DNA from 3 places in the Novosphingobium decolorationis genome. Region 3 is predicted to be linked to each of the others. Evidence: riboswitches for the same ligand, from Rfam matches in the RefSeq annotation. Region 3 holds a riboswitch; each other region holds the start of a gene.
The links. A riboswitch is a leader RNA that binds a small molecule or an ion and turns the genes downstream of it on or off. The one in region 3 is predicted to bind cobalamin.

Region 1 (7,163 bases), 1.5 Mb from region 3:
GTGATCGCCTATCGTCTCGATATCAGCGAGGCGACCGTGAAGGTTCACGTCAAGGCGATCCTGCGCAAGCTCATGGTCCAGAACCGTACTCAGGCCGCGATCTGGGCGGTCAACCAGGGTCTCGTCCTGGCCAATGGGCGTTTCGCCGATGCGGACGCCGGCGAGGTGGTGCCGTCCGAGGATGCGACGCCGCCGCTGGTAGCCATGGCGCACTGAAGGGGCGCAAGGCCGTCAGGCCCTTGCGGGTTGCGGCGTGCGACCGGTGCTGTCGGCAGGACTTTCGGCACCGGCGCGCGTTGCGCTTTTCTGGAAAAGCAGCGCCGTCGCATCCGGGGCGGATGCGAAGTAGAGGTGCATGTAGGTAGCGGTGAGACGACCGCTTGCAAACACGTCTTCACCGGCGCGGCCGCGCGGCGAGCGCGATTGCGCGATCGGCGACAGCGACGTTTCCATGGTCGAGTAATGGAAGGTGTGGCCGCGCAGGCTCCCACCCTCAAGGGCGACCTCCTGAAGTCCGAGCGCGGCGAGGCGCGGCTGCAGCGCCGCGTGGCCGGGTAGCAGCCCGGCCATCGGAACAGATGCGCTCTCACGCGGGGCAAGGGTCTCCAGGCAAAAGAGCATGCCCCCGCACTCGGCAAGTATGGGCTTGCCTGCGCGGTGGTGGCTTTGGAGGTCCGTGATCAGGGGCGTGTTGGCGGATAGGCGCTGGGCGTGGAGTTCGGGGTAGCCTCCCGGTAACCAGACCGCATCGCAGGCGGGAAGCGCCGTGTCCTCCAGTGGCGAGAAATAGACAATCCGTGCGCCAAGCGCTTCGAGACAGGCGATGTTGGCGGGGTAGATGAAGCCGAATGCGGCATCGCGGGCGACGGCGATCGTGTGCCCCTCCAAGGAGCGCGCGGGGACTGGGCGTCTGGCCGGGGCGGAAAAGGTGACGGCTTCGGGCAGCCAGTCGGCGCCATCCGGGAGGCTGGCCGCGGCCCGGTCAAGGCGTGCGTCGAGATCGGCAATCTCGTCGGCCTGGAGAAGGCCCAGGTGGCGCTCGGGAAAGGCCAGGTCGGGATCGCGGGCGAGGGCGCCCAGCCAGGCGATGCCTTCGGGCAGGCTTTCTTCCAGCATTTCGCCGTGACGCGCACTGCCCACCCGGTTGGCCAGGACGCCCAGGAGGCGCGTGTCGCTGCGATAGCGGGCGAGCCCCAGCACCAGTGCGCCGAAGGTCTGCGCCATCGCCGAGCCGTCGAGCACGGCGAGAACCGGCAGGCCGAACCGTGCGGCGAGGTCGGCGGCGCTGGGGTCTCCGTCGAAAAGGCCCATGACCCCTTCCACCAGGATAACGTCCGCGTCCTGTGCCGCCTCATGGAGCAGGCGTCGGCATTCCTCCTCGCCGACCATGAACAGGTCGAGCTGGTGGACCGGAGCCCCGCTCGCCCGTTCAAGGATCATCGGGTCGAGGAAATCCGGCCCGCACTTGAAGACGCGCACGCGCCGCCCAGCACGCCGGTGGCGGCGGGCGAGGGCGGCGGTCACCAGCGTCTTGCCCTGGCCCGAGGCTGGGGCGGAGACGAGCAGGGCAGGGCACTGCGCACTTTCGGTTGCGGGGCCGCAGGGGCTCACAGGTCGATCCCGACCTGCGCACGCACGCCCGCGCGAAAGGCGTGCTTTTCGTCGCGGATGGCGCTGACCGTGTCGGCCAGTTCGACCAGTTCCTCGTGCGCCGCGCGGCCAGTGATGACCACGTGCTGCATGGCGGGGCGGCCCCGGATTGCGGGCAGGATCTCATCCAGTTCGAGGTAGCGATACGTGACGAGGTAGGTCAGTTCATCCAGCACCACCAGGGAGATGTCGGGATCGGAGAGGGCGGCCCTGGCCTTCTCCCAGCCCGCCCGTGCGGCGGCGATGTCGCGCGCACGGTTCTGGGTTTCCCAGGTGAAGCCCTCGCCGCAATTCTCCCAGGTCACGCCGTCCTGGCGCGAGAGAAAAGCGCGTTCGCCCACGTCTTCCTTGCCCTTGATGAACTGGAACACCGCGGCCTTGCGGCCATAGCCGAGCGTACGTGCGACCATGCCGAAGGCGCTGGAGCTCTTGCCCTTGCCGTTGCCGGTCAGGACGAGCACCAGGCCCTTGTCGATCCTGGCCGCCGCGATCCGCGCGTCGACCACCTTCTTGTGCTTGGCGGTGCGCACCTTGTGGCGGCGCTCCTCCTCGCTCAGCGTGGCGGTTTCGGGTTGGCTGGAAGCCTCGCTCACCGCGCGGCCTCGCGGCGCAGGTCGGGGCGTGCGCTCAGGGTGAGCGCCCAGAGGGCTGCGGCAATACCGCTCCAGGTCAGCGAGGCGACCAGGGCGCGCGGGAAGTAGCGTGCGAAGCGGGGCGCGAATTCGGCCAGCGTCGGGTCGGGATAGCGTCCGCCCAGGAAGTAGAAGCCGCCGCTCGAGCAAAGGTGCGCGACGACCGTTGCGCCGCCGACGAGGAGCGCCATGGTGGGAAGCGAGGAAAGGCGCTCGGGCAGGTTGGCGGCAAAGCGTCCGGACATCCACATCGCCGCGTAGGCGGGGACCAGCATGGCGTAGGCGGGCGTGTAGCAGAAGTCCGAGACCCCCAGCACCGACATCGAGACGACGTCGATCGCGTAGGCAAGGCCGAACAGGCCGGCAAAGCCCGCCGCACGGCGCACGAAGTAGCCCAGGACGAAGAAGCTGGCGACCGCGGTGCTGGGCACATGCTCCATGTGCGTCAGCGCATGCGAGCGGGTGAGCAGCATGACAGCGGCGAGGATGGCGAAGATCGTCCACTGGAAGCGGGTCGAGGAAAGGGCAGGGGAGCGGTGCATGCGGGGTATCTCCTTGCAGAAAAGGGGAAAGGTGCGCTGGCGCGCGCCCATGCAAGGACACGGCCAGAGGAAGCCGACAAAACGGGCCTTGGCTGGAAAACGAAAAAAAGTTCAGCAGTACGGCATGAATTTCAGGCTCCCTTCGAGGCGACACACGAATGTCGTCCGCCAAGGGGTATCCCCGCAGATCGCGAGGCCCTCGTCCGCCCGGTTCATCCCGCCCGCGCGAAAAAACGACGGCATCGGGCCGGTTTCCTGACTTCCCGGTTCACAGCGCGTCTTCGCCGCCTTCTCGGGAGATCCCTCCCAATGGCATGTGGCGATGCGCTCCCCGGTCACAGTTGCGGGAGCAGTGCCGGCCCAGATCGCCTCCTGGCGACCTTTCCGGACTTCCCGATTAAGCCCTCTCGGGCACCCGTTGCGCCCCCACGATTAGGCGACCATCGTCTTTCCCGCAAGTATATTGCACTTGCGCAGCGGGCAACGGACCTATAGTTCGCGGGCCCAAGCGACAGGTTCCCCGCAAGGGGATCAAAAGGGAACCGGGTGCAAGACCCGGGCTGCCCCTGCAACTGTAAGCGGCGAGCCATCCGGCCAATCTGCCATTGGGACATGCGTCCTGAGAAGGCGGTCGGAGCGCCCTGACCCGCGAGCCAGGAGACCTGCCTGACGCCGTCGTTCTTCATCCGGGCAGGGTGCACCGGGTGTTCGAGGGCCGCGCCGTCACTGGTCAAGGTCATCCCTCGCGTAGCGACAGCCACCGCCTTGCCGGATGCGATCCGGGCAGGGGGCGTCGGGTCGTGCGCTCTTCTCGAAAGCAGAAGATCTGCGATACGGCGGTTCCTTGCCACAACGGAGCGCAAGCGGCGGGCAAACCGTTGTTTGCATGAAGGGAATTGTCCCGCCCGTGTTGAAGTTTTCCTATCTGGCCGGAGTTTCGGCCCTCGTTTTCCCGCTGTCCGTCCTCGCACCTTCCTTCGCCCATGCAGAGGAAGCTCCTCCGGGTACGATCTACGTCAGCGCCTTGCGCACCCCGGTCGCCGCCGAGCGGGTTTCCTCCAGTGTCACCGTGCTTGATGAGGAGGCTATCGAGGACGCGCAGACTTTCTCCGTCACCGACATCCTGCTGCGCACGCCCGGTGTCTCGATCTCGCGCAACGGGGGGTACGGCACCAGCACCAGCCTGCGCATCCGCGGCGCGGATGATGGCACCACGGTCATGGTGATTGACGGCATGCGCCTGTCCGATCCCTCCTCGACGGCGGGCGGCGTCAACGTCTCCAACCTGTTCCTCGACGATGCCGAGCGCATCGAGATCCTCCGTGGGCCGCAGTCGATCCTGTGGGGCAGCAACGCCATCGGTGGTGTCGTCAATGTGACCACGCGGCAGGCGTCCCAGCCGCTCGAAGGCAGCTTTGCCGCCGAGGCGGGCTCCAACCAGACCGTGTCGGCCCGCGCGGGCGTGGGCGGCACGAGCGACCTTGTCGACTGGCGCGTGGCGGGCTCCACCTTCCGCACCGACGGCATCTCGGCCCGTTCAAGCGGGACCGAGGATGACGGCTATCGCCGCACCTCGGCGAGCGGGTCGGCCCGCTTCAAGCTGGCCACTGACGTGTCGCTGGACCTGCGCGGCTACTGGTCGGATGCGCGTTCGGAGTTCGACGGGTCTTCGGGCGATACGTATGCGTTCGGCACGACGCAGGAATGGTCGGGATATGCCGGGCTCAACTTCGGCCTGTTCGATGGGCGCCTCGTCAACCGGCTTGCGGTCACGCAGACGACCTCGGATCGCGAGAACTTCGATCCTGAGCGTGACATCCGCCAGATCACCTTCGACGCGCATGGCCGCCTGCGCCGCTTTGAATACCAGGGCACCTTCACGCTGAACGAAGCCGTGCAGCTGCTCTTCGGCGCCGAGCGCGAAGAGCAGCGCATGACCACCGCTTCGCCCGGAAACAGCCTTGTGCCCTATGAGCTGACGCGCCACGCGGTCGATACCGACAGTCTCTACGGCCAGTTGCGCGTGACCCCGCTCGAGGGGCTCACGCTCGATGGCGGCGTGCGCTACGACCACCAGTCGCGCTTTGGGGGCAACACCGTGGCGAGCGCGGGCGCGGCCTACTCGCCCAACGACGGCGTGACCGTGGTGCGCGCGAACTATTCCGAAGGCTACAAGGCGCCTTCGCTCTACCAGATGTTCTCGGCCTATGGCGTCGCTGATCTCGAGCCCGAGCAGGCCAAGGGCTGGGAAGTCGGGATCGAGCAGGGGCTGGGCGAGATCCTGCGCGCCTCGGCCACCTGGTTTGAGCGGCGCACGACCAACCTCATCAACTTTGCCTATTGCCCGAGCGGCGCCGACCAGCCCGAGGTCTGCTACATTCCGGGCACCGACACCACGCGCTTTGGCTACTATGCCAATGTCGACAAGGCGCACGCGAAGGGACTGGAGCTGGCCGCGACGGCGCGCCTCGGCGTCTTCTTCGCCGATGGCAACTACACCTGGACCAATGCCGAGGACCGCACGCCCGAGGCTTCGACGTATGGGCGCCAACTCGCCCGCGTACCGCGCCATACCGCCAACGTCGAGGGCGGTGTGGACGTTGCGGGGGTTCGGGCCAGTGTCGCCGCGCGCTATTCGGGCAAGACCTTCACCAGCGCCAGCAGTTCGACCGTGCTTGACGATTACTGGCTGGTCGATCTGCGCGCGCAGATGGAGGTGATGCCCGGGCTTACCTTCCAGGCCCGCGTCGAGAATGTCGGGAACACACGCTATGAAACCGCGAGCGGTTACGGGATGCTGGGCCGCACGGTCTACGCCGGTATCCGGAGTCGGTTCTGATGCTGCGCGCGCTGGAGGAAAGTGGGGCGGGCACGACGCAGGTGGTGGTCTGCTCCACCTGTCGTCACACCGCCGAAGCGCGCGAGGACGGTGAGGGGCTGCGCGGCGGCGCGCGCCTCGCCGCGGCCCTGCGCGAGGTGAAGGCGGCTGAGGAGGCCTTCGCAGGGGTCGAAGTGCAGGACATGCCTTGCCTCTTCGCCTGCAAGCGGTTCTGCACCATCCACATCCGCGCGCCCGGCAAGGTCGGCTACGTGCTGGGCGACTTCTCGGCCGATGCCGAGGCCGCCCGCGCGATCCTGACTTATGCGGCGGCCCATGCCGAGAGCGAGGAGGGCGTGGTGCGCTACGCCCATTGGCCGGACGGCGTGAAGGGCCACTTCATCACCCGCACTCCGCCCGAAGGATACCTGTGCACATGACCCTGTTCGAGAACCGCGCCGCCTTTCTCGATGCGCTTGCGGCGATGCCCGGGCCCGATGCCGGGGCCATCGCGGCCGCGCGCGCCCGGCAGGCCCAACTGACCAAGCCGTCCGGATCGCTGGGGCGGTTGGAGGAGATCGCGGTCTTCATGGCCGGATGGCAAGGGGCCGAGCGCCCACGGCTGGACGTGGTTCAGGCGTTGGTCTTCGCGGGAAATCACGGCGTTGCCGCGCGCGGGGTCAGCGCCTTTCCGGTCGAAGTGACCGCACAGATGGTCGCCAATTTCGCGGGTGGCGGGGCGGCGATCAACGCACTTGCGGCGGCGTGCGGGGCTGATCTTTCCATCGTCGCGCTCGATCTTGATCGTCCGACCGGCGATATCGCCTGCGAACCGGCCATGGACGAGGCGGACTGCCTGGCTGCGCTGAACGCAGGCGCACAGGCGGTGAAGGAGGAGACCCAGCTTCTCTTCGTGGGCGAAATGGGCATTGCCAATACGACCCCCGCAGCCGCGCTTGCGGCGATGGCTTTCGGAGGCGAGGCGGCCGACTGGTGCGGACGCGGTACTGGCCTCGATGCAGCGGGTGTTGCGCGCAAGGTCGCCGCGGTCGAGGCCGCGCTGGCGTTCCATGCCGGGGCCTGCACCGATCCCTTCGAGACCCTGCGCCGCCTTGGAGGGCGCGAGATCGCCGCGATGGCAGGCGCCATGCTGGCTGCGCGCATGCGGCGCATTCCCGTGCTGCTTGACGGGTTCATCGCCTCGGCATCAATCGCGCCGCTGGCTGCGGCCTTTTCGGCGTTCACCGACCATTGCCTGGCCGCGCACCGCTCAGCCGAAGCCGCGCACGGACGCTTGCTGGAGCATCTGGGGCTCGAGCCGCTGCTCGCGCTGGGCATGCGGCTGGGTGAGGGCTCCGGCGCGGCGGTAGCGGTGCCGCTGGTGCGCGCCGCGCTGGCCGCGCACGGCGAGATGGCGACCTTCGCCGAGGCCGAGGTGGCGGCCGGGAGCGCATGAACGTGCGGCGGATCCACCTTGTTCGCCATGTCCCTCCGGTGAGCCCGGGACTGCTGTGGGGGCAT
Region 2 (7,163 bases), 1.0 Mb from region 3:
TGCCGTAGAAGTTGCGTCCCGTTGGCAGGCTCTGCGGCGAGCGCAGCGGATCGTTGCCCGGCCCGGGAACCACGAAACGCCCGTCGAGCCCGGCGAGAAGAGCGTCCATCTCAGCCTTTGGAGAGGCGCGCAGGGCCGCTTCGGCCTCGCGGTCCCCCATGGATTGGAGCATCGTGTCTACGGCCGTGTCGTTCCAGGGTCGTCCGAAGACGTGGAGCCCCATCGGCATGAAGTCCTCCTGCATCCGGGTCAGCATGTGCCCGGTTTCGTGGACAAGAAGCTCGGCGTCGATGTGCTCGAAAGCAACGCTGTCATCCCCGCGTTCCTCGCGGATCTCGGCGACGATGGCGCTGTCCATGCCCAGCTTGCGCACGCTCGCCCGGATACGTTCGAGCGCGCGGTGCCGTGCCATCTCGCCGTCGGAGGAACTGTCGCTGCTTTCGTAGCTCTCGACCAGCTGGCGCAGTCCGAGCAGGTCATCATAGAGCGGCGTCGCGGCCAGCGGCGGAGTAAGGTGATCGATGACGACGGCCAGCCCCCGGCGCTTGGCCTGGAGCCCTTCGCCCACACCATCGACAATATAGGGATAGAGCCCCGGGACATCGCCTGCGACAAGCCGCGAATAGCTCTCGCGCGCGAGACCTGTCTGGGCACCGGGCAGAAACTCGTAGGTCGAGTGCCGTCCCAGATGAATGATCGCGTCCGGCCCGAAGTTGCGGCGCAGCGCTTCGTAATAGGCGAGGTACTGGTGGGGCGGGGGCACGCTGCGGTTGGCGTGCAGCAGCGCTTCCTCGGTTTCCCAACCGCGCGGGGGCTGGGGGCCGATCAGCACGTTGCCGAACCGGAGCGCGGGCAGCACGAAGCCGCCGTCGACGCTCATCACTTTGCCGGGCGCCGGGCCCCAGCCTGCCACTCCTTCTATCGCGAGCGCCTGCAAGGCGCGGGTGAGCGTCTGTGTTTCACGCGCATCGTGCTCGCCCGCGATGTAGCGGCCATAGGCGGCACGCAAGTCCGTGGAGAGACGTTTGGCCTTGCGCCCACGCTCCCCGGGGGTGCCCTCGATCACGAAGTCGAGATCCTTGAGGACCTGGTCGACGGCCTCGCTCGCCGCCTCGGGTCGCTGATCCCGGATCGCTTCGCGCACGTCCACGGCCAGCGCGGACAGAGGACCGCCCACCATTTCGTCACGGATATGATCGGGCAGAGCCTGGAAGAAGTGGCGGTAGTCCGCGAGCGAGAGGTGCAGCGCGGAGGTCTTGCCCATCCGGCGCAGCGCCTCTGGGTCGCCGGGCAGGTTGATGCCATGATCTTGCAGCTGGCGAAGGAGCAGGTCGGGGCTCTTCGGCAAGGGGCCGGTGGTATAGCCCTCGGCCTTCATGCGGCGCAGAATCTCGAGCAGCGAGGCGGGCACGTCGAGATTGTCGGCCCCGATATTATGGCGTCCGGGAGGGTGGTTGTAATAGATGATCGCCACGTGCTTGGCGGCATTGGACTTGCTCTGCAGGCGCACCCAGCCCTCCAGCCGCCGGGCCACCGCGTCGATTTCAGGGGCGACGGGGCGGCTCAGGCGGATCTCGATCCCGGTGAGAGGATCGATCCGGGGTGCCGCCGCGAGCGCCAGTACCGCGGGCTGGCTCGCGCCCGACAGTTCGGGCATGGCGATGCGGTAGTAGACACTTTTCGAGGGGAGACCCTCGGCGCTGGAGCGCCATTCGCTCTCACCCATCTTGTCGCTGCGGATCGCCTTGAGGACCGGAACGCCCAGACTCGCGAGCGCGGCGGTGGCGCGCTCGCGCTCCGAGCCGCCCAGCGCGAAATCGGCCAGTGTCACGAGCGCGGCAGGATGGCGCGCCTTGAGCTGCTCAAGCGCGTCGGCGGTCGGCGCTCCCCAGTCCGCAAACAGCGACTGGCAGGCAAGGTGCCTGGCAACCACGGCCTTGCACAGTTCCTTGTGGGTGTCGCGGTCCCCCGCCTGGTCGCCGGTCTCGTAGTCGAGGACGACGACCAGCGGAGCGTCCTTCGCGCCCTGGCGCGCGCCAAAGCGGATCGGGGGGATTGGCCGTGGTGCAGGCACGGCCCTGCGTTCGGCGGCGTCGCCCAACAGCCATGCGAACAGGTTCACAAGGTTTTCGGTGCCGCGGGCCTGCCAGTAGCTTTCCTCCTTGGCATGGAGCGCACGGGCCGCTTTGGGCGATCCTGTCCGGTGCGCCATCCGCTCAAGGAGAGCCGACGAAAGGTCGCTCGACACGCTCACGCCGTGCACCGGGACGTCGAGCCCGCGCGCCTTGACGATCCGCGCCACCCGCGCGGCGTCGTCCCCGAAGACGCCGGCCAGGAGAATCCCGTCGGCGTCCTGCATGAGCCCGGCCATCTCGTCGTCGGACAGGGCGCGCGCCTGTTCGGGCGTGCGCAGGACGATACGCGTGCCCGGATCGGCCTCGATCAGCGCCTTGGCCGCGTCCGCCGCGACCTGCGAGTTGCGGGCGGAGATGAGCCCGAACAGCACACGCCTCGGGCCCAGACCCGGCCCGGCGATCATCCAGACGGCGAACAATCCGACTGCCAACAGCAGCACGGCGACAAGACCCTTGCGCAACGACACACACCTTTTCCCCCGCGCAATCCCGAACAGGATCGCACGGCAAGCCAACTACGGTGTCGTCACGGCGGAACCTTCCGATGCCTGCGACTGGTCCCGGTCGAGTGCATGGACGACGGCGACGGCAGGTCTCCTGGCTTGCGGGTCTTAGCCCTGTCCGCGTCACCTTCCCGGATCCGAAGTGATCCAGTGGATTGACGCGAGGCTCACCGCGCACAGTTGCGGGCACAGCGCCGGATTGGAACCGGCTTCCCTTTTCACCCCGGTTTCCCGAGGCACCGTCGCCGCGTGGGATATCGGCAGCCCCGCGTCTTGTCCAGAGTGTGCCTGGGGCAGGCCGCTGCACAAACTTGGTGAAGCTTGAAAAGGAACTTAAGCCGGTAGCGGAAGACGGGCACATACCCGCTCGTACACGATGAAGACGGGAAAGCGGCCACTGCTGGCGCTAAAGTGATGCGCCTGGAGCAGCCTTTGCTGTGTAATCCCGATCATGGCCCGGCGTGACCCAATGAGATCGCACCGTTCGTCCTTCCCGGGTTGCCCTCACCGGTTCCGCATTGCTTAGATAATGGGTGATCATGTGGGCGATGCGCTGGCACGGCTCCGCCCCTGCAAAGCCTGCATTGCCAGCCTCATCTCGTACGATTCCGTCAAAAGCGGCCTCTGTACGTTTTACCTGCAAAGCACGATAGGCGGGCCAGCTTTCAAACGCATTTCGGATCGCCCTCTCCAGATCATCGTCGGGCTCGATCACCGGGCCAAAGTCCCACATCGCATAATCAGGATTGCCCTGCCATGCGGCATCGTGGCCGTTCATGAACAAGCACGGCCGCGGGCGAACCAGATACTCGTAGATCTGGCTGCTGACATCGCCGACGTAGAGGTCGGCCGCCATTGTGTAGGTCATGTCCACCGACCGCTCCGACCCCAGATCGACAAGCACGCGGTCCTTCACGGCGAGTGCCTGCCAAGCCTGCTTTCGGGCATCGCTCCAGTGCCGTGCCATGCGAATATGCGGTGCAATCACAAGGTTGTAGCGATCCGATGCGCAGACTGCATTCACTAGTCGGCGCGCCATGATAGGGCCCGAACCCATGCGGCGATGAAAATGCGGGTTGTAGAGAATGACAGGCCTGTCATCGGGAAACAGCGGCTGAGGCCTCAAGCCGGCCCGCATCGATGCCGCCAGTTTTACAGGCCCCCCGATCACACACCTTTCCGGCGTGCAGCGTCCTCCGGCAATCAGTCGCTCACGGTCCTTAGCCCCTGCCACAAAGACCTTGTCGAAATGACGGAACCGGTCTTCAAAACCCACGGCACGATCGCCGGCCCCATGTGGAATATGGAACAGGGGAGGACAGTGGCCGGGTAGTCGCTTGAGGATCGTGCTCGTCCGCTCTGCGCACAGGATGGCATCGCAATCGCGGATGCGGTTTGCCGCCAGCATCAGTTTCGCGGTTTTCTGCGCCGCAGGCGGCAGCACAGCCTGCAGAGTACCTGGCATCTTCATGATCACGATCTCAGGCAGCGGCATGGCCAGCTTGTCGGCCAATGCCGCGATGCCGTGCGCATCGTCGGACGTCGGTGCAAAGATCCGTACCTTGCACTGCCTTGATTGCTCCAGCTCGAACGCGACTGGCAGAAAATGGAGGAACTGATGCGAACCGCCGATCGCCGGCACATGCACCGTCGCAGTCACAGTCGCAATCACTGGGCTATGCGCCGATTAGGATAGGCTGCAGTCATGCCTTGGCATCTTGCACCACCTCATGAGTGGGGCATGGACGCTACATTTGATTTTGCCCATGTCCGACGCACAGCCGCGTCTCGACCATCGGGAGCGCAAGTTCTATCGTCACGATTTGTGATAAACGCAGTACGGCGGGCAAGGCGATGGATCGGAGTGCAGGGCCGGATGCAGATATTGTTGATCGAGGATGACGATGCGCTGGCCGCGCATGTCGCAAACGGGCTTCGCCAAAGCGGGCATGTCGTTACTCGCTGCCGCGACGGCCGGCATGGGCTCATGCAGGTCAGCTCCGAAAGCTATGACGTCATCGTTCTTGATCGGATGCTACCACACGTGGATGGGATGAAGATTCTTGCCGCGTTGCGTGCCACCGACGACGAAACCCCCGTCTTGCTGATCAGCGCGCTAGGGGATGTAGATGAACGGGTCAAAGGGCTGCGTGCGGGTGGCGACGATTACCTGCCCAAGCCCTTTGCGATGTCGGAATTGCTGGCAAGGGTGGATGTGCTGGCGCGCCGAAAGGCACCTGTTGTCGAGAGTGGGTTTCTGCACCATGCCGATATCGAAATCGACACATTGGCCCGCATCGTGCGGCGCGCTGGCCAGCGTATCGAACTGACCTCCCGAGAATTTGGCTTATTGGTCGAGTTGGTCCGCAATGTAGGGCGTGTAGTCACCCGTTCCATGTTGCTGGAGCGCGTCTGGGATTACAATTTCGATCCCCAGACCAACATCATCGACCAGCATATCAGCAATTTGCGCAAGAAGCTGGAGATTGAAGGACGAGCCTCGCCGATACAGACGGTGCGTGGCGCCGGATACATGATCACCCCTTGATGAAGAACTTGTTCCGATCTCTCTCCTTCCGGTTGGCTGTGACCTATGCGGCGCTGTTTTGCGGTTCGCTGGCGCTGTTGTTCGCCGCCTTTTTCTGGCTGGCCGTGTCCCGACCGCTTGGTGCGGTACGTAAGCAGGTCAGCGCCGAGCTGGCCGAAATGGAAACGGTCTATGCCGAAGAGGGCATGCGCGAACTGGCCAAGCGGCTCGAAGCACGCGCCAGGCCAACGTCAGGTGTGGACCGCGCCTTTCATGCCCTGATCGCGGCGGATGGGACTGTGATTACTAGCAATCTGCCCAGCTGGCCCAGCCAGGTGCAGACCGGCTTCTACTCGATCGAGGCCGATGTCTATCATGAGGGAGGTGAGATCGATTTCAGCGCTTTGTCGCGCGAACGCCAGTTTCCCGATGGGACTCGCCTGATCGTGGGCCGCGATGCTGAGGTTGTGGAGGATCGCCAGGAGGTGCTGCTGGCCACATTCCCTGTCTTGATCGCTTTGGTCCTGTTGCTGGCCGTGTCGGGTGGATATCTGATGAGCCGAGCGATTGGCCACCGGATTGAGGTCATTTCGGCCGCTGCCCGTCGCGTGATGGGGGGACGATTGGCCGCGCGGGTTCCAGTCCATGGCAGCGGCGACGACTTTGACCGGCTCAGCCATACCCTGAACCTGATGCTCGAGCAGAACGAGGCACTGTTTGAATCGGTGAGGCGCGTATCTGACAATATCGCCCACGAACTCAGAACTCCGCTGTCGCGCGTCCTTGCTGTTTTGGACGATGCGACCGCAGATGAAGCCGCAGATGAAACCAGCGTAATGGGAGAGGCGCGCGAGGAGCTGGCTCGCCTGCAAGCGATTATCAATGCCACCTTGCGTATCGCACGGATCGAAGGCGGGCGTCATGATTCCGGTTTTGCAACGGTCGATCTTGCCGCAATTGTATGCGACGCAGTTGAGTTATACGAACCGGCAGCTGCGTTGCGGGATCTGAAAATCTCCGTCGAAGGGCCAGCAACCCTGTCGCTTTCGGCAGACCGCGATCTGCTGTTTCAGGCAATTAGCAACCTGCTCGACAATGCCGTCAAATATAGCCTTAGCGGTAGCATGATCGGCATCCTACTGCGTGAAGAGGAACATCGCGCACGTCTGGAAATCGCCAATGAGGGTCTGCCACTGCTGGCAGACGAGGCGGAACAGGTGACCGAGCGGTTTTTTCGGGGAGCGGCTGCGAGCGACCTGCCCGGCCATGGACTAGGCCTGACCCTCGTCGCGGCCATCGTCCAAAGGCATGAAGGTGCATTCAAAGTCCATGCCAACGGTCGGCATACCAAAATCGCTATCGTACTGCGCCGACGACACCCTGCTGATGCGTCGACAAAAGCTCAGGGATGACCGCTATCCGCAGGCCACCCTCGAGCATGCCGAAAATCCCGCTCGTTGCCCGTCAAATGCGACAAGCGCCGATACAGGCGCCGCGACCGCACTTGGGAACGGAAATTCTACAGCTGAGCGTCCGAGAAGGGGCGGGAGCTGCCTGGTAGGAACCTACCAATTCCAAGCATTGATTAGACTAATCAATAATTTGTTGATTGCGAAGGTGTGGACGGGAAGGCACCCTGCCGCCTGCTGTCGAGGAAAGCTGGATGCAACAAGCCACGGATCACCCCCCTACTGCCCAAGTTGCTCCTGCGGACACATCTTCCGACATTATCGAAGTGATCGGCAAGCGCATGGACAATGCGCTCGATATGGACAGGCGAACATATGAAGTGCGCGAGACGGCCCAGTCCGTGCAAAAGAATGCCCTCCAGCTCCTGCGGGGGCTGCCTGCCGTAACCGTGACGCCGGACGAGAGTCTTCTCGTGCTCGGCGCCGGGGTGACCACGATCTATGTCGATGGACGTCCGTTTCTCGGTGACATCCGTCAGTTCCTGCGCTCGCTGCACGGGAGTGACATTGCGCGGATCGAGGTGATCAC
Region 3 (7,163 bases):
GCCGGTCATACCCTGCGTGATGACCTTGGTATTCTTGTCGACGAGAATGGACATAGGGTTATTCCTGTTCCTGGGCTGGAGCGGCCTCAAAGGCCGGGGTCCGGTGTACTAGGAGTAATGTATGTCGCGGACCAGAGGCTCCGGTCCGCAACACACAAGTGTATTTGCTCAGGCGAGCGTTTCGTCGATGCCCTTGCAGGCCGCGACCAGTTCCTTGACCGCGTCGATCGAGACCTGCAGGCCTGCCTTGGCGGTGTCGTCGAGAGCGATCTCGATGACTTCCTCGACGCCTTCGGCGCCGATCTTGACGGGAACGCCGACGTACATGCCGTCAACGCCGTACTGGCCTTCGAGGAAGGCGGCGCAGGGCAGGACGCGCTTCTGGTCGAGCAGGTAGCTCTCGGCCATCGAGATCGCCGAGGCGGCCGGAGCGTAGAAGGCCGAGCCGGTCTTCAGCAGCGAGACAACCTCGCCGCCGCCGCCCGCGGTGCGCTTGACGATGGCGTCGATGCGCTCCTGGGTGGTCTTGCCCATCTTGATGAGGTCGGGAACGGGGATGCCCTTGACGGTCGAGTAGTCGACAACCGGGACCATCGTGTCGCCGTGGCCGCCGAGCACGAACGAGGTGACGTCGCGGACCGAGACACCGAACTCCCAGGCGAGGAAGGTCGAGAAGCGGGCCGAGTCGAGAACGCCGGCCATGCCGACGACCTTGTTGTGCGGGAGCCCTGAGAATTCGCGCAGCGCCCAGACCATCGCGTCGAGCGGGTTGGTGATGCAGATCACGAATGCTTCGGGAGCGTGCTCCTTGATGCCTTCGCCCACGGCCTTCATGACCTTGAGGTTGATGCCGAGCAGGTCGTCGCGGCTCATGCCCGGCTTGCGGGGCACGCCGGCGGTGACGATGATGACGTCGGCGCCTGCGATGTCGGCGTAGTCGTTGGTGCCGGTGATCTGGGCGTCGAAGCCCTCAACCGGACCGCACTGCGACAGGTCGAGTGCCTTGCCCTGCGGAATGCCTTCGGCGATGTCGAACAGGACGACGTCGCCCAGTTCCTTCTGCGCCGCGAGGTGCGCGAGGGTGCCGCCGATGTTGCCGGCGCCGATGAGGGCAATCTTCTTACGTGCCATGATGCGTGCTTGTCCTTCCCAAGGCGGGATTGACGGACGAAAAGGGAGCCTGCTTCATCCCGCGAAAGGCAGGCACCGGGTACTTGCAATCGCGGCCCTAGTCCTCTCGGGGGGACATTGCAACCGGGAAAGGGCGCAAGAACCGCCGAATTCGGAGGTTTTTATGATAATAGTTCGCAATTGCATTAAGGCGTGTTGCTGCGGTTTTGGGAACGTATTTCGGCGGGTTTCCGTATGCCGGGCGGGCGGCGTAGGCCTGGCCGGATGGCCCCGGCGGTCCGGATTAGGCCAAGTTCGTTGCGCAAGTGTGCAGGGCTTGTGCGATGCTCGCAAGATGGATGGTCCGAGTCGCCCCGTGGCGTCGGTCTGTTGCTTTGCGTCTCCGGGGCGGGGGCACGAAAAAGCCCCTCGGCCGTAGGGCAAAGGGGCTTCGGAAGGGCGGTTTGCCGGAAGGCTTCAGAAGCCGGTGGCGAGGTGGCTTTCAAACTGTTCGGCCATGCGGCGGTCGAGCTGGCGGCAGATCGAGATCCACCAGGTGCACGAGCGCGTATCGCCCACGAGGCGCGCGGCCTGGGCGTTGTGGCGGGCATGCTCGGCCGCGGACAGGCCGTGCCGGGCGAAGTGCTGAAGCGCTTCGGCCAGAAGGGTCTCGTCGTTCGCGGGCGCGGGAGTCCGGTCGAACTCGCGCGAGACGATCGAGACGTCGATCGAGCCTGAGCGGCATTTGCGGTCGGCGTTGTCGTTGGTGCTGTCGAGCGGGGCCGAGACGCACTGCATGCGTTCGAGGAAGGGGATGGCTCGTCCTTTCGCAGCTGCGAAGCGTATTGCCATTTTGTGGTCGAGGCCTTTCCGTTTCTCCAGAGTCCGGTTCCTCTGCTCCGTAAGAGCGGGTCCGTTAGAGAATCCCTATCACTCAAGGCGCTAAGTCTTTGTGTGGGGCTATGGTTTCCAAATGGTTTACGGCGCCTCGGGAGGCCTCGGAGTGCTGCGGTCGTGTTCGATCCAGCGCCCCGAGTTGCGATATTCGGGGCGCACGCGGGCGCCTGCGGGAAGTCCATCGGCCGCCGGCTCAGACGGGAAAGCCGTCGCGGACAGGGGGGCGCTCCCCGATGTGCCGACCGCAGGTGGCGGGATGAGCGCCCTCGCGAGGTCCTCGTAGGCTTGCTGGATCACGGTCGGATCGCTTTGGGTTTCGGTGGTGGGCGTCAGGGCATCGGCCGCGGTTCTGCGGCGTTCGCTTGCCGGTTCCATACCCGTATAGAAGTAGCGGAACGTGGCCGCACGGCCGGCGGCGCCCTTGAAGCTGTAGAACCGGTGGGCGCCAATGGTCGTCAGGGGCTGGAGGCTGGAGGCCCAGTACGGCGCCACTTGAAGCGTATGGTAATGGGTCGCGAGACCGGCGGGGGCATAGACATCGCCCGACAGCGCGCCCCTCGCCACCGTTTCGGCGCGGTTCCAGAAGTAGGTCGCCGGACGACGGGACAGGGAGCCATCGCAGGTGAAGGAGAACTGGCAGCCCGTGGCGAGCTCGGAGCCTTCGTAGACAACGCCGCACACGGTGTCGGGATAACTGGGGTGCGCGAGGCGGTTGAGGACGACCTGGGCGACGGCGCGCTGTCCGGCGTCGGGCTCGCTCGCGGCTTCGTAGTAGATCGCGCTGGTCAGGCATTGCAGCGCGCGGGAGCGGTCGGTCGGCGAACTGGTGAAGGGCAGGTCGAGGACGTGGAGGGGCTGTGCCGTAGGGTTCTGGCCGATGGCGTGCCCGACAATCGTGCCCGCCAGGCCATCACCCTGGACGGCCTTGTCCGCTTCGAGATAGTAGAACGCCGAGCCCGGGAAGCTGGCCCCCGCCTGCTCGAACGGCATCGGATCGGGCGTGTGGTGCTGGGTGGCGGCGTTGGCGATGCGGAAGCGCTCCCAGGTGCCGGGCATGGCAAAGGCGGTCAGGGCGGCCAACGAGAGTACGGTTCCGATCCGCCTGGTATAGGCGCGGCGCGGTGCGGCGGTGCGGGTGGTGAACCGGCGGGCCCGGCGCTTGCGGGCAAAGCGCCCCTGGAAGTCGGCAGGGCGGCCATCGCGTAAATCGGGCAGGGCAGGCACGCGCGACATGGGGTTTCGTTCCGGATCCTTGGTTCGCCTGCCCCCTCCCCATATCGGGCAGGGGGGCGAGCGTTGGCGGCACTCTCTATACAATACGCATCGTGGGTCGCGGTCACGCCTGTGAGGCGCGTCCCACCTCGGTACATGGATCGAGGTTCGTCAGATTAGGGGAAAGGCTTTAAGAAAGCCTCTGCAAGCTGCCAAGATGGTTCCGCGCAAGGATTGCAGGGCGAGAGGTCTTTGAGTTGCAATTTCCCCATGGCGCACCTAAAGGCCGCGCGCACGCCACGGGTTGCCTGCCCGCGTTGACGCGGGGGCAGGCCTAAGAGGGAAGCCGGTTGCAACTCCGGCGCTGCCCCCGCAACTGTGACCGGGGAGCATCCCCTCCATTCGCGCCACTGAGCAATCGGGAAGGCCGGACGGGGATGCATCGATCCGGAAAGCCAGGAGACCTGCCCGGGGTCGTCGTTTGCAAACCGGGCGAGGGGACCGGAGGGCAGCGGTATGGGGCGCCACTTCGGGACCGGCGCGATCCTTCCGCCATGAACGGCCACACGTTCAGGGGGTTCCGGAAGGGGTATGACATGAAGAGCCGTTATTTCGTGGGCGCCGCATTGGGCGTGGTCCTCGCACCTGTCTGTGCGCAGGCCGCCGAGGCCGGACCGCTCGACGAGACGATCGTGGTCGCCGCGACGCGCACCGAGGTCCCGCTCAGCCAGGTCGGCCAGTCGGTCAGCGTGGTGACGCGCGAGGACATCGAGCGCACCCAGGCGACCACCGCCAGCGAAGTGCTGTCGCGCCTGCCGGGCCTGCAGGTCACCAATTCGGGCGGCTTCGGCCAGCCTTCCAGCGTGTTCATCCGCGGCGCCGACAACGCGCAGAGCCTGGTCCTGATCGACGGCGTGCGCGTCAACGATCCGGGCGACGTGGGCGGCGGTTTTGACTTCGGTGCGCTCACCATCGCCCAGTTCGACCGGGTCGAGGTGGTGCGCGGGTCCTCGGGCGTGCTCTACGGCAGCCGGGCCATCGGCGGTGTCATCAACCTTGTCACCCAGCGTCCCGAGGAAGAGTGGCACGGCCGCGCGAGCGCTGAATATGGCTGGCGTGATCGCCGCCAGGTCTCGGCCTCGGCAGCGGGCCTGGTCGGCCCGGTCGGCCTGACGGTGGGCGGCAACTGGCTCAAGGGCGATGGCTATTCCGCCTTCAACGAGGATCGCGGCGCCACCGAGAAGGACGGCTTTGAAAGCAAGAGCCTGAATGCCCGCGCGCAGGTGGAACTGACCGAGGGCCTCTCCATCGACGGCGGCACCTTCTGGACCCGCGCCAACTACGACTACGACAATACCGGAGCCGACGCGCTCAATGTCGGGTTCAAGCGCGATCTGACGGGCTATGCCAACATCCGCTACGCCGGGCTCGATGACCGCCTGCACGCGCGCGTGGGTTATGGCGTGGTCGACACGCGCCGCATCTCGGACGCAAGGGAAAATGGCACGAACGAGACCAACGGCAAAACAGAGCGCTTCGAGGGGCAGCTCGAATTTACACCGATTACGTTTGTCAGCGTTCTGGTCGGTGCGGAGACGGAGAAGCAGAACTTCAATGGCGCGTTTACTTATAGCGGGGTAGTCTCAGCTTCGAACGACTCGATGAGCATCGACAGCCTTTTTGCCAATCTGACGCTGCGCCCGGTCACCGGCCTCACGCTCAATGGTGGCCTGCGCTACGATGACAATTCGCAGTTCGGGGACCGCACGACTTTTGCCGCGAATGGCGTCTATGCCTTTGCGGGTGACGAAGGGCCTGTGATCCGGGCCAGCTATGGCGAGGGCTTCAAGGCGCCGTCGCTCTACCAGCTATTCACTAATATCGGTTCTCAGCAGCTCGACCCGGAAACGTCGAAGAGCTGGGACGTGGGTATCGAACAGCCCTTCGCGGAAGGCCACGGTGTGCTGTCCGTGAACTACTTTGATCGCAAGGCCAAGAACCAGATCGAATACAGGACAATTGATTTCTATACCTGGGAAGGGGCCTATTTCAATATCTCCCGCGCGCGAGCGAAGGGTTTGGAAGTGGCCATGCAGGTCCATGACTGGCAAGGTTTCGACCTGAACCTTGCGTACACCTATCTTGATGCAAAGAACGGGACCACGGGGTATCGCCTTGCGCGGCGTGCGAAGAACAACATGACCGTAAGTCTCGATAAGCGCTGGGACGTGAACGAGTTCGGCGGGCTTCGCCTTGGCGCTGAACTGCGTGTTGGAGGCGGGCGCTGGGATGATTTGGACAACGCCCAGTGGGTCGAAGGCAACACGGTCGTGAACCTGCGCGGGTCCTTCGCGGTCACGCAGAACGTCGAGGTCTTCGCGCGCATGGAGAACCTCTTTGACGAGCACTACGAAGTGGTGCGCACCTACGGCACGCCGGGCCGCTCGGCCTATGCGGGTGTGCGCGTGAAGATGTGACCTGTACCATTCCTCCTGCTTCCTGGCGTGCCGCTGCGGCGCGCGCAGGCTGGGCGCTCCTTGGCTCGCTGCTGCTGAGCGCGTGCAGCGGCGCGCCCGCGCGTCCGCAGGAGCAGGGGGAAGGGGCGTCCTCGGGGGGGAAGCGGCCGAGCATCGTCTCGCTCAACCCCTGCACCGATGCCATCCTGGCCGAGGTCACCGCGCCCGGCCAGCTGCTCGCGATTTCCGGTTACAGCCACGATCCCTCCAGCACCTCGATGGGGCTGGAGGCTGCCGCGCGCTACCGCGGGGTCTCGGGCTCGGTCGAAGAGGTTGCCGCGCTCGCACCCGATGTCGTTGTGGCAGGGAGCTTCCTCGCCCCGCCGACCGCCAACGCCTTGCGCGATCTGGGCATCCGCGTTGTCCTTGAACCCATCGTCTCGGACGTGGAGGGCGCACGTGAGCAGGTGCGCATGCTGGCCGAGTTGAGCGGGGACAAGGCGGCAGGCGAACGGCTTGTCGCGCGGATTGACGACGCGCTCAGGCGCAACGCCGCGCCGGCGGACTGGACCCCGGTTCCCTCGCTGGTCTGGGAATCGGCGGGGCTGGTCGCAGGCAACGACACCCTGGTGGTGGACCTTCTTGAACATTCCGGCTTCGTCAACAGCGCGGGTGCACGCGGGCTTGGGCAGGCTGAGTTTCTGCCTCTTGAACAGGTGCTTGCCGATCCGCCGCGCGTTATATTCGCGGTCGGCAATCCGCTGGCCGAGGAGGACCGCATGCTCCATCATCCGGTTCTGGCCGATATGAAGAACACGCTGCGCATCCCGCTCTCGCGCTCGCTGATCTGGTGTGGCGGACCGACCGTGCCCCGCCTGCTCGACCGGCTGGGCCGCGCGCGCCGCGCCTGGCTTGGCCGTCACGGGGACACGCGCGAAGGCGCAGAGGACGCGGGGCACGCAAGGGGCTTTGTGCAGAAGGACACATGACCCAGTTTCGCCTCAACCTGTTGTTGCTCCTCGGGCTTGCCCTTGTTGTGCCGCTCTCGCTTCTTGCCGGGCGCGTGTGGATCAACCCACTTTCGCCCGAGACGCACAACGCCTCGCTCATCCTGATGCACCTGCGTCTGCCGCGCGCGGTCCTGGCCGTGACGCTGGGCGCGGGGCTTGGCCTGACAGGGGCGGCGATGCAGGCGTACCTGCGCAACCCGCTCGCCGATCCCGGGCTTTTCGGCATTGCGCCGGGCGCGGCGCTGGGCGCGGTGCTCAGTTTCTGGACCGGCTACGCGGCCTCGCCCTGGTTGCTCCCGGTCTTTGCTCTGCTGGGAGCTTCGGGCGCGATGCTGCTGCTCGCCCTCATTGCCGGGCGCGGCGGCGGGGTGGCCCTGTTCACGCTGGCGGGCCTCATGGTCTCCAGCCTTGCCGGGGCCCTGATGAGCCTGGCCATCAGTCTTTCGCCTTCGCCCTTCGCGATGACCGAGATCGTCAC

Region 1: linked by a shared signal. The riboswitch ahead of HT578_RS04840 (TonB-dependent receptor plug domain-containing protein) and the one ahead of HT578_RS19565 (TonB-dependent receptor plug domain-containing protein) in region 3 are both predicted to bind cobalamin.
Region 2: linked by a shared signal. The riboswitch ahead of HT578_RS14950 (cobaltochelatase subunit CobN) and the one ahead of HT578_RS19565 (TonB-dependent receptor plug domain-containing protein) in region 3 are both predicted to bind cobalamin.

What each region holds. Positions count from the first base shown of each region.
Region 1 covers NZ_CP054856.1:1,061,592-1,068,754, reverse strand. Annotated here, with positions in the region: gene HT578_RS04860 (LuxR C-terminal-related transcriptional regulator) at 1-216, shown strand, start outside; gene HT578_RS04855 (cobyrinic acid a,c-diamide synthase CobB) at 232-1,611, opposite strand; gene cobO (cob(I)yrinic acid a,c-diamide adenosyltransferase) at 1,608-2,243, opposite strand; gene HT578_RS04845 (hypothetical protein) at 2,240-2,824, opposite strand; cobalamin riboswitch at 3,053-3,258, opposite strand; cobalamin riboswitch at 3,321-3,508, shown strand; gene HT578_RS04840 (TonB-dependent receptor plug domain-containing protein) at 3,732-5,663, shown strand; gene HT578_RS04835 (DUF1636 domain-containing protein) at 5,663-6,082, shown strand; gene cobT (nicotinate-nucleotide--dimethylbenzimidazole phosphoribosyltransferase) at 6,079-7,098, shown strand; gene HT578_RS04825 (histidine phosphatase family protein) at 7,095-7,163, shown strand, end outside.
Region 2 covers NZ_CP054856.1:3,208,976-3,216,138, reverse strand. Annotated here, with positions in the region: gene HT578_RS14950 (cobaltochelatase subunit CobN) at 1-2,602, opposite strand, end outside; cobalamin riboswitch at 2,706-2,897, opposite strand; gene HT578_RS14945 (glycosyl transferase) at 3,045-4,298, opposite strand; gene HT578_RS14940 (response regulator transcription factor) at 4,515-5,186, shown strand; gene HT578_RS14935 (sensor histidine kinase) at 5,186-6,577, shown strand; gene HT578_RS14930 (TonB-dependent receptor) at 6,829-7,163, shown strand, end outside.
Region 3 covers NZ_CP054856.1:4,208,258-4,215,420, forward strand. Annotated here, with positions in the region: gene sucD (succinate--CoA ligase subunit alpha) at 1-54, opposite strand, end outside; gene mdh (malate dehydrogenase) at 169-1,131, opposite strand; gene HT578_RS19555 (hypothetical protein) at 1,588-1,962, opposite strand; gene HT578_RS19560 (cell wall hydrolase) at 2,089-3,240, opposite strand; cobalamin riboswitch at 3,504-3,705, shown strand; gene HT578_RS19565 (TonB-dependent receptor plug domain-containing protein) at 3,816-5,696, shown strand; gene HT578_RS19570 (ABC transporter substrate-binding protein) at 5,693-6,664, shown strand; gene HT578_RS19575 (FecCD family ABC transporter permease) at 6,661-7,163, shown strand, end outside.